2 linked regions of the Bradyrhizobium sp. AZCC 1610 genome follow. The protein of the gene in region 1 interacts with the protein of each later gene in a pairwise test. Links are inferred from orthologs where the notes say so. Each region holds a gene or a part of one and is shown on either strand. Other genes may lie near its edges.

Region 1 (5,016 bases):
AACCGGCCGGCTCGAACGGATAGACGGTCGCATCGGCCAGAACGAAATCGATCGAAAGGTCCTTTGGCGCGCTCTGCCGCGCCCGCTCCAGCATCGGGCCGGATACGTCGACGCCGAGCACATGGCCTGACGGCGCGACCTCTCGCGCGAATGCGATCGCCGTGGCGCCGCTGCCGCACCCGACATCGATGACGCGCTCGCCCGGCTTCAGCTTGGCCCGATCGATCACAAGGTCGGCGACAGGCTTGAGCAGCACGTCCTGCGCCGCCTGCCGCTCCGCCCAGCGCTGTCCGGCGGGACCGTTCCAGTAAGCGACCTGGTCGGCGTTTTGATCGTGGCCTTGGGAGACGTCCATGTGTGCGGATACTCTCAAACAGTCCGCCTTCGCTCTTCGAGCTTCGGCGCGACAGCCTTCGCGCTCACGCACTTGTGCTGGCTTGCCGAGCCGTAGCGCGTGAGCGCGAAGGCTGGTAGGCGGCGACGGATTCGAACCGCCGACCCTCTCGGTGTAAACGAGATGCTCTAACCAGCTGAGCTAGCCGCCCTTGAGCCGCCTGTTTAGCCCTGCGGCCCCCTTTGATGCAAGGGTTGGATACCTCGGGTGTCCGGTCGCACTAGTCGCCCGGCCGTCCCGGCAAGTCCCCGATATCGTTGATCCACGGCGCAGCCGAGCGGCACCAGATTTGCCGCGCCGGCTTGAGCTGATCGCGCTGGCGGATGCTGCCCCAGCGGATGCCCCAGTCGTCCGGCCCGCCGTCGCCGCTGGTGAACAGCGGGGAACCACAACCCTCGCAAAAATGCTGGAGGCGCGTGCGGCCGTTGTCGCCGGTCTTCGCGTAAATCTTCGCCGGCGCGCCCGTCATGCGGACCTGTTCTTCGGAGCAGATTACCGTCACCCGGTACGGTGAGCCCGTCAGGTTCTGGCAATCGGTGCAGTGACAGATCGATATTTTTTCGGGATCGATGTCGGCCCGATAGGTCACCCGTCCGCAATGGCATTGCCCGTCGATTTCCATCGCCATCAACGCCGCTTGCCAAATCGAAGTTTCGACCCGCGCAAAACAAAAACGGCGCCCGAAGGCGCCGTTTTATCATTTCGCAACAGACTGATCAGTGGTGACTGATCGGGCTCAGTGGGCCGTGAGGCCGCCGGCCGCTTCGTCCGAGGCATCCGGCTTGACCGGCACCTTGGTGTCCTCTTCCCAGACGATCGGCACCGGCGCACGGACCAGCGCCTTGGCGACGACATCATCCAGCCTTGCGACCGGGATGATGTCCATGCCGCCCTTGATCGCATCGGAAATCTCCGTGAGATCCTTGGCGTTGTCCTCGGGGATCAGCACCGTCTTGATGCCGCCGCGGGCGGCCGCCAACAGCTTCTCCTTCAGACCGCCGATCGGCAGCACGCGACCGCGCAACGTGATCTCGCCGGTCATGGCGACATCGTGCCGGACCGGGATGCCTGTCATGACCGAGATGATCGCGGTTGCCATCGCCACACCCGCCGACGGTCCGTCCTTCGGGGTTGCCCCCTCCGGCACGTGGACGTGGATGTCGCGCTTGTCGAACAGCGGCGGCTCGACGCCGTAGTTGATCGCCCGCGAGCGGACATAAGACGCCGCCGCCGAGATCGACTCCTTCATCACGTCGCGCAGATTGCCCGTGACCGTCATCTTGCCCTTGCCGGGCATCATGACGCCTTCGATCGTCAGCAGCTCGCCGCCGACATCGGTCCAGGCGAGGCCTGTGACGATACCGACCTGCGGTTCGCTCTCGATCTCGCCGTAGCGGTACTTCGGCACGCCGAGGAACTCTTCGAGAGTCTTCTCGGTGACCTTGACCGACTTCTTCTTGGAGATCATCAGCTCCTTCACCGCCTTGCGGGCGAGTGTGGAAAGCTCACGCTCCAAATTACGCACGCCCGCTTCGCGGGTATAGCGGCGGATCATCAGCAACAAGGCGTCATCGTCGATCGACCATTCCTTGGAATCGAGGCCATGCTTGGAGATGGCGTTCGGGATCAGGTGCTTGCGCGCGATCTCGACCTTCTCGTTCTCGGTGTAGCCGGCGATCCGGATGATCTCCATGCGGTCCATCAGGGGCCCGGGAATATTCAGCGTATTCGCGGTCGTGATGAACATGACATTCGACAGATCGTAGTCGACCTCCAGATAGTGGTCGTTGAAGGTCGCATTTTGCTCGGGGTCCAGCACCTCGAGCAGCGCCGACGACGGATCGCCGCGGAAATCGGCGCCCATCTTGTCGATCTCGTCCAGCAGGAACAGCGGATTCGAGGTCTTCGCCTTGCGCATCGACTGGATGACCTTGCCGGGCATCGAGCCGATATAGGTGCGGCGGTGACCGCGAATCTCGGCCTCGTCGCGCACGCCGCCGAGCGAGACGCGCACGAACTCGCGGCCGGTCGCCCTCGCGATCGACTTGCCGAGCGAGGTCTTGCCGACGCCGGGAGGTCCGACCAGGCACAGGATCGGTCCGGTCAGCTTGTTGGCGCGCGACTGCACCGCGAGATACTCGACGATGCGGTCCTTGACCTTCTCGAGCCCGTAATGGTCGTTGTCCAGCACGGCCTGCGCCGCCTCGAGGTCCTTCTTGACCTTGGACTTCTTGTTCCACGGGATCGACAGCAGCCAGTCGAGATAGTTGCGCACGACGGTTGCTTCCGCGGACATCGGCGACATCTGGCGCAGCTTCTTCAACTCGTGCTGCGCCTTCTCCCGCGCTTCCTTGGAAAGCTTGGTCTTGACAATCTTCTCTTCCAGATCGGCCAGCTCGTCGCGACCTTCGTCGTCGCCGAGCTCCTTCTGGATCGCCTTCATCTGCTCGTTCAGATAGTATTCGCGCTGGGTCTTCTCCATCTGGCGCTTGACGCGCGAGCGGATGCGCTTCTCGACCTGCAGCACCGAGATCTCGCTCTCCATCAGGCCCAGCACCTTCTCCAGGCGCTGCGTGACGGACAACGTCTCCAGGATACCCTGGCGATCGGCGATCTTGACGGCCAGATGCTGCGCGACCTGATCGCTCAGCTTGGCGAAGTCAGTGATCGCCTGAACCACGCCGACGACTTCGGCGGAGATCTTCTTGTTCAGCTTCACATAGCTTTCGAAGTCGGACACGACCGAACGCGCCAGGGCTTCGGCTTCGACCGAATTGGCGTCGGTGTCGGCAAGCGCAACCGCGGTCGCCTCGTAATATTCGCTGCGGTCGGAATATTTCTGCACGCGCGCGCGCTCAAGCCCTTCGACCAGCACCTTCACGGTGCCGTCGGGAAGCTTCAGGAGCTGCAGCACGCTGGCGAGGGTGCCGACCTCATAGATCGAATCCGGGCTTGGATCATCGTCAGACGCGTTCTTCTGCGTCGCGAGCAGGATCAGCGCGTCGTTCTTCATCACCTCTTCGAGGGCGCGGATCGATTTCTCGCGGCCGACGAACAGCGGCACGATCATGTGCGGAAAAACGACGATGTCGCGGAGCGGCAGCACCGGATACGAATGGCTTTCGCCGAGAACGATGGTTGGCCGGGTTTTTGGAGTCGTCATGGCCTATTCCTTTTGTTTTGCCCCCTTGCACGCAGTCCGCATCGCTTGCGCAACCGCCACAAGGCGCCGGGAGTTCCGGGTCACTCGGCCGCCTTCGCTGCCGCCTCTCGCCGGATGATTTTGCGACGAATCTCGAACGTGATTTCCGCCACCATAAACATAAGGTGGCTATCGGGTATGGGGGTGTCAAGTCACGGAAAATGACCGCAAATTGCGGGTCAGACGCGCGAAAAACGCTTACACTACAACGGCTGCCGGAAGGTCCGACAGCCGCGCTATTGGAAGTAGTGAGTTCTGGCGGCCTGACGGTATCAGGCGCTGGCGCTGCTTTCGACGGCCCGGTCCGAACGGTCCGCGTAGATGTAGAGCGGACGGGCGGTTCCCTCGACCACTTCGCGCGAGATCACGACCTCTTCGACGCCTTCCAGACCCGGCAGATCGAACATGGTCTCGAGCAGGATGCTTTCGAGGATCGAACGCAGGCCGCGCGCGCCGGTCTTGCGCTCGATCGCCCTGCGGGCGACTGCGCCAAGCGCCTCGTCGGCGAAGGTGAGCTCGATGTTCTCCATTTCGAACAGCCGCTGGTATTGTTTCACCAGCGCGTTCTTCGGATCGGTCAGGATCTTCTTCAGCGAGGCCTCGTCGAGATCCTCCAGCGTCGCGACCACAGGCAGACGGCCGACGAATTCCGGGATCAGGCCGTACTTCAGGAGGTCTTCCGGCTCGACGTGGCGGAAGATTTCACCGGTGCGGCGATCTTCGGGCGCCAGAACCTGGGCGGCGAAGCCGATCGAGGTCGAACGCCCGCGCGCGGAGATGATCTTCTCCAGCCCTGAGAAAGCGCCGCCGCAGATGAACAGGATGTTGGTGGTGTCGACCTGCAGGAACTCCTGCTGCGGATGCTTGCGGCCGCCCTGCGGAGGCACGGAGGCGACCGTGCCTTCCATGATCTTCAGCAGCGCCTGCTGCACGCCCTCACCCGACACGTCGCGGGTGATCGACGGATTGTCGGACTTGCGGCTGATCTTGTCGATTTCGTCGATATAGACGATGCCGCGCTGCGCGCGCTCGACATTGTAGTCGGCCGACTGCAACAGCTTCAGGATGATGTTCTCGACGTCCTCGCCGACATAGCCGGCTTCGGTCAGCGTCGTCGCATCCGCCATCGTGAACGGCACGTCGAGAATGCGCGCCAGCGTCTGCGCCAGCAGCGTCTTGCCCGAACCGGTCGGACCGATCAGCAGGATGTTCGACTTCGCAAGTTCGACGTCGTTGTGCTTGGTCTGGTGATTGAGCCGCTTGTAGTGGTTGTGAACGGCGACCGAGAGCACCTTCTTGGCATGGCTCTGGCCGATCACGTAATCGTCCAGCACCTTGCAGATTTCCTTCGGCGTCGGGATGCCGTCGCGCGACTTCACCAGCGAAGACTTGTTCTCCTCGCGGATGATGTCCATGCAGA
Region 2 (4,857 bases), 970 kb from region 1 along the record:
CCCAAAAAATAACGCAACAACCGATCCATCGAAGCACCAATGGAGCGAACGCTCGTTACACCGACGCATCAGGGAACCGCTGGTTCCAAGGATGGATCAAAAAAATCATAAGGACGATGATGCCGTGGCGCTACTGTGTTGGAGTCAAAGCGGATATTCCCGAATGTGGCGATCACGCAGATGCGCAATAAGCGTGCTTCCATTCGCGTCATAATCGGCTAAAAGGTGACCCCGCCGCCGGCCACGTCTTGCGATGCCGGTAGCGATTCCACGTCTGGAGAAGCAGGGAATGTTGAGCCGAGCGCTCAGTTTAGCGACGGTGACGCTCCTGATCGGCTGCCTCACAGCAGGTGTGGCGCGGGCGGTGGAAAATCTCGACGCCGGCAAGAGCCCCTCCCAGATATTCTCGAACACCTGCAGCGCCTGCCACAAGAGTCCGCGTGGCCTGTTGAAGAACACGTCGGCTTCGTCGTTGCCGGGCTTTCTGCGCCAGCACTATACGACGGGCACCGACATGGCCTCGCAGCTCTCTTCCTTCCTGATATCCAGCGGGGCGGCCGACCCCCGGTATCAGGGCAAGGATCAGGCGAAGCAGAAGAAGGACGCCAAGCAGGACGGAAGGCCGGATCAGCCCGACCGGCTCGGTCGCCGGCAGCCACCGGCCGCACCTGCGCAGGAGGCTTCCCGGCCGGACGCCGACGGAGCACCACCGCAAGGCGAGGGCGCGCGGCCAGGCCGAGACGCGAAGCGGTTGGCACGTCCGCAAGCTGCGCCCGAGGCCGCCAAGCCTGCAGATGGACAGACCCCGGTGCAGGCCGCGACCGACAGCAAATCGGGCGTCAGACAGAAGCAGGGTAGACGGGGCAAGCCCGCCGCCGAAGAACCGCCGAAAGCTGAACAGGCGGCCCCTGGCGATGCCGCAAGCGAAGATGCGTCGCGGGATGCCGCCAAGGCTGAAACTGCCGCGACCGATCCTGCCAAGACCGACGCGATCAAGACCGACGAGATCAAGGGCGAGAGCGACAAGCCGGCCGGCGAGCCAGCGAAGCCCGTGGGCGAGTCGGAAAAGCCGGCAGGCGAGGACGGATCCGAGACCGCCAAAGTCGATGCTCCCAAGGAGAACGCCGGTAGCGGTAGCGAGCCGACGCCGCTCAGGCCAGATCCGGTGCCGCCGGTCACGCCGGCACCGCCTGCTTCCGCGGCGACCGCGCCCGAGCCGGCCGCAGATTCTTCCACAGCGGCGCCTCCACCGGTAACGGCGACGGCGCCCGCATCGCCGCCGGTAACACCGGCTGGCCCGCCCGTGCCGCCCATCTCGCGCTAGGATTTTCAGATTTCGGAATGCCGGTCGACGTGCTGTCGCTTGACCAAATCTAGAGTGATGCTCTAGAGTAAGAATCCATATGTCGAAAGACAGACACGAATGACTACGGCACGCGAGGATCTGCTGGCGGCGGGATTGGCGGTATTCGACCGCGACGGTTTCGAGGGCGCCACCGTGGCCGCCATCAGAACCCGCGCGCGGGCGTCGAATGGCAGCTTCTTCCATTTCTTCGGATCAAAGAAGGAACTGGCCGGCACGCTGTTCCTGGAAATTCTCGCCCGTTATCACGCTGCCGTCGTGTCGGTGCTCGATGAATCCTGCGGGGCGCGGCAAGGCGTGGCGCGGCTGATCCGCGCGCATCTCGAATGGGTCGTCAACTCCCGGCGCGAGGCGCGGTATTTGTTCGAGATTTCCCGCAGCGAATGGACCGAGGAGATCCGCGGCGCGCAGCGCGCACAGAATTCGCGCCTTGCGGAAGCCGTCGAGCGATGGCGCGCGCCGCTGGTTGAGCGCGGCGAATTGCTGCCGATGACTTCGTCACTGTTCTTCAGCCAGATCATCGGACCGGCGCAGATTTTTTGCCGCGCATGGCTGTCGGGCCGCGACCGCGCCGATCCAAGAGAGCAGGCCGACATCCTGATTGCCTGTGCCATCCGCGCGGTGGTCGCGCCCGATGCGATCCACAAACCGGGAGAAAAAGTATGAGTGCGAATGCCGACCCCGACTTCGCGCCGATCGCGACCCGCATCCGCGACAATGTCGGCCGCCAGGGCTTCATGACCTATATCGGTGCGGAATTGTCAGAGCTGACGCGCGGCACATGCACGCTTGCGGTCGACCGCCGGCCGGAACTGTTGCAGCAGCACGGCCTGTTCCACGGCGGCGTCACCGCCTTCCTGGTCGACAATGCCACCACGATTGCGGCCGCGACATCGCGGGGGCAATCGGCGCTGACGGCGGAATACAAATTGAACCTGTTGTCGCCGGCTGTAGGCGAGCGCCTGATCTGCCAGGCGCGCGTGATCAAGCCCGGACGTCAGGTCGCCGTGGTTGCGGCCGACGTGTTCTGCGTGACCGATGGTGTCGAGCAGCACACTGCGACCGCGTTGGCGTCGATTGCCATGCTCGACGAGAAAGCGGCAGCCAGAATCCCAAGCCCGGCCTAAAGGGGCCGAGCTTGAAACTCATCACAGCGCGATAAGACGCGTTACTTCTCGGTCGCAGCCGGCGCCGGCGCCTCTTCGTCGTGCTGGGCTTCCGGATCGAAGAACTCGCCGGCTGCGGCGAGCGCCTCGGCGGCAGCGTCCTGGTCTTCCTGACGGGTCGAGATGTCCTCGCCGCGGTTGATGCGCTCGGCTTCATCGGCGCTACGCGCCACGGTGACGCTGACGTTGACTTCGACTTCCGGATGCACGGCAATTGCGACCTGGTGCTTGCCGATGGTTTTGATCGGTGCATCCAGCAGGACCTGGCTGCGGTTGATGGTGACGCCATCGGCCTCGAACGAGGCGATGATGTCGCGTATGCTCACCGATCCGAACAACTGGCCGGTTTCCGACGCCTGGCGCAGCAAGATCACGTTGCGCCCTTCGATCTTCTCCGCGACCTTGGTCGCCTCGCCCTTGGCCTTGAGGTTGTTGGCCTCGAGCTCGGCCTTCATGCCGTCGAACTTGGCGCGATTGTCGGCGGTGGCGCGCAGCGCCTTGCCGCGCTTGAGCAGAAAGTTGCGGGCAAACCCGTCCTTGACGCGGACGACTTCGCCCATCTGACCGAGCTTGACGACGCGTTCCAGCAGGATGACTTCCATTTTAATTCTCCTTTTGAGTGTTCGATATGCGGTTGAAGTGAATGGTTGGAGTTTCAGGATGCAGGCAGAGGTGGAGGCTTGCCGCGCAGATAGCGTTGGCGAAGGCCGAATATGGCATCTGCCAGTCCGAGCGCGATCATTGCCAGCACAGGCCAGCCGAATGTGACAACGATCGCGTAGGTGCAGCAGAGCCAGAAGACGCGGCTCTTGAATGCCAGCGTCAGCGTGTGCAGCACGGCAAAGCCGGTGAGGCCATAGGCCATCATCAGCGCGGTGGTCGCGATCTGCGCGAACATTGCGACGAGCCCGCCGATAAAGCAGAGGGCCAGCGCGACACAGAGCGCCACCAGCGTCATCGGGGGCAATTCCGCGCTCTTCAGATCAGGCCAGGGCCGCTGCAGCCGGCCGGATGTCGCCGTGATCTTGGCGGCGAGCCAGAGGTTGAGAGTCAACGTCATCATGGCGACGATCGTTGCGGCCGCTGGTGCGACGATGGCAAGCGCTGCGACCCAGCGTTCGATATCGCCTGACGACGCCGCATCGCGCGCCCCCAGAATTCGCGACAGGCCGGCGCGCAGCGAGTTGGTGATGGTCTCTGCATCAGAGCCAAGCGTCAGCATGGCCGAAATCGTGGCCAATGCGGCAAAACCTGCGATCCAGAGCAGGACGCGGCCGACCGGATACCATTCGAGCTGCGGCGTAGCCGGCGTCGAGCCATTGCCGGAGGCTGCGCCAGGTAGCGGCCGTCCCAGCAGCGCGAGATGGCCGAGCCACCAGGCGGGCACAGCAACGGTGATGGCAAAGGCGATGCAGTAGGGCAGGCCGAAGATCGCGCCCAGGCCTGACGCCGCCACAATGCCGCCGATCGTCGCCGCGAGCGGTCCCCAACCCAGTGCCGCCACCATCAGGGGCAACGGCGCCAGATAAAACAGCAGCAATGAGATCAGCGCGCCCGAGATGATCGAGGCGAACATCAGCGCCGACGCGCAGCCGGCTGCAAGACCAATGAGGACAATCGCGATCATCAGCTGTCCCGCTCCTTTCGAGCGGTTAGATAGAGGTCAGCAAATTATGCCGCCTTACCAACTAGTTAGAGATCTAGAGGGGGCGTCCGTGCCAGGATACCCCTCAAACGTTCACGGCCCCACCGGGGGGCCGTGACGACTTGCTGCGCCTTTTAGAGCAGTAGCCCCAACCGATCAAGAGTGTCAGCGGAAACGAATTCAGCAAGGTTCCCGGCGTTTAGCCGACGACCGGGCAGGGGTACAAAGGGGACCCCCATTCCTGCGAGACTTAGCCGCGTCTCAGGCAGCATATATGCGCAGAACACCGTAGAGCACGGTGCCAACGATGAGCGCACCTGCGATAAGCGTCAACGCTATGGATTGCGCGCGGGTCACGTGCTGGCTTCCCGCGCGATGGTGGATTGCGGAGTCCACAACTTCTGCAGCAGCAGCACGAGGGCAAGCAGGCCGAGGCCGATGACATCGGTGACGGCATTGGGGTCGATGAGCAGCATGGCGGCGGCAAAGAACAGGATCCGCTCGAACCACGTTGTCCGGCGCAGGAAGTAGCATTCGAGGCTGGCCGCCAGTGCGACCACGCCGATCCCGCCCGTCACCACCGCACGCAGGATCTCGGGCCAAGGCCCCTGGAACAGCAGCGCGGGGTTGTAGACGAAGAAGAACGGCACGATGAAGCCGGCGGCGGCGAACTTCATCGCCTG

The links. The genes of interacting proteins can lie anywhere in the genome.
Region 2: the proteins of lon (region 1) and rplI interact in binary tests that used the Escherichia coli proteins (3 or more experiments, as listed by UniProt). The link is inferred for Bradyrhizobium sp. AZCC 1610 from one-to-one orthologs.

What each region holds. Positions count from the first base shown.
Region 1 is NZ_JAZHRR010000001.1:3,620,797-3,625,812, forward strand. What follows is about bases 845-3,862. They hold lon (endopeptidase La), read right to left. Parts: upstream 3,558-3,862; coding sequence 1,131-3,557; downstream 845-1,130. Other genes in these bases: V1279_RS17955 (GFA family protein), read right to left, coding at 845-1,016. Also shown: V1279_RS17945 (class I SAM-dependent methyltransferase), read right to left, coding at 1-355; more of V1279_RS17955, read right to left, coding at 615-844; ATP-dependent Clp protease ATP-binding subunit ClpX, read right to left, coding at 3,869-5,016.
Region 2 is NZ_JAZHRR010000001.1:2,648,167-2,653,023, forward strand. The notes cover bases 1,332-4,190. They hold rplI (50S ribosomal protein L9), read right to left. Parts: upstream 3,132-4,190; coding sequence 2,532-3,131; downstream 1,332-2,531. Other genes in these bases: V1279_RS12650 (TetR/AcrR family transcriptional regulator), read left to right, coding at 1,424-2,029; V1279_RS12655 (PaaI family thioesterase), read left to right, coding at 2,026-2,490; V1279_RS12665 (hypothetical protein), read right to left, coding at 3,185-4,156. Also shown: V1279_RS12640 (class I SAM-dependent methyltransferase), read right to left, coding at 1-29; V1279_RS12645 (hypothetical protein), read left to right, coding at 290-1,324; V1279_RS12670 (TRAP transporter permease), read right to left, coding at 4,528-4,857.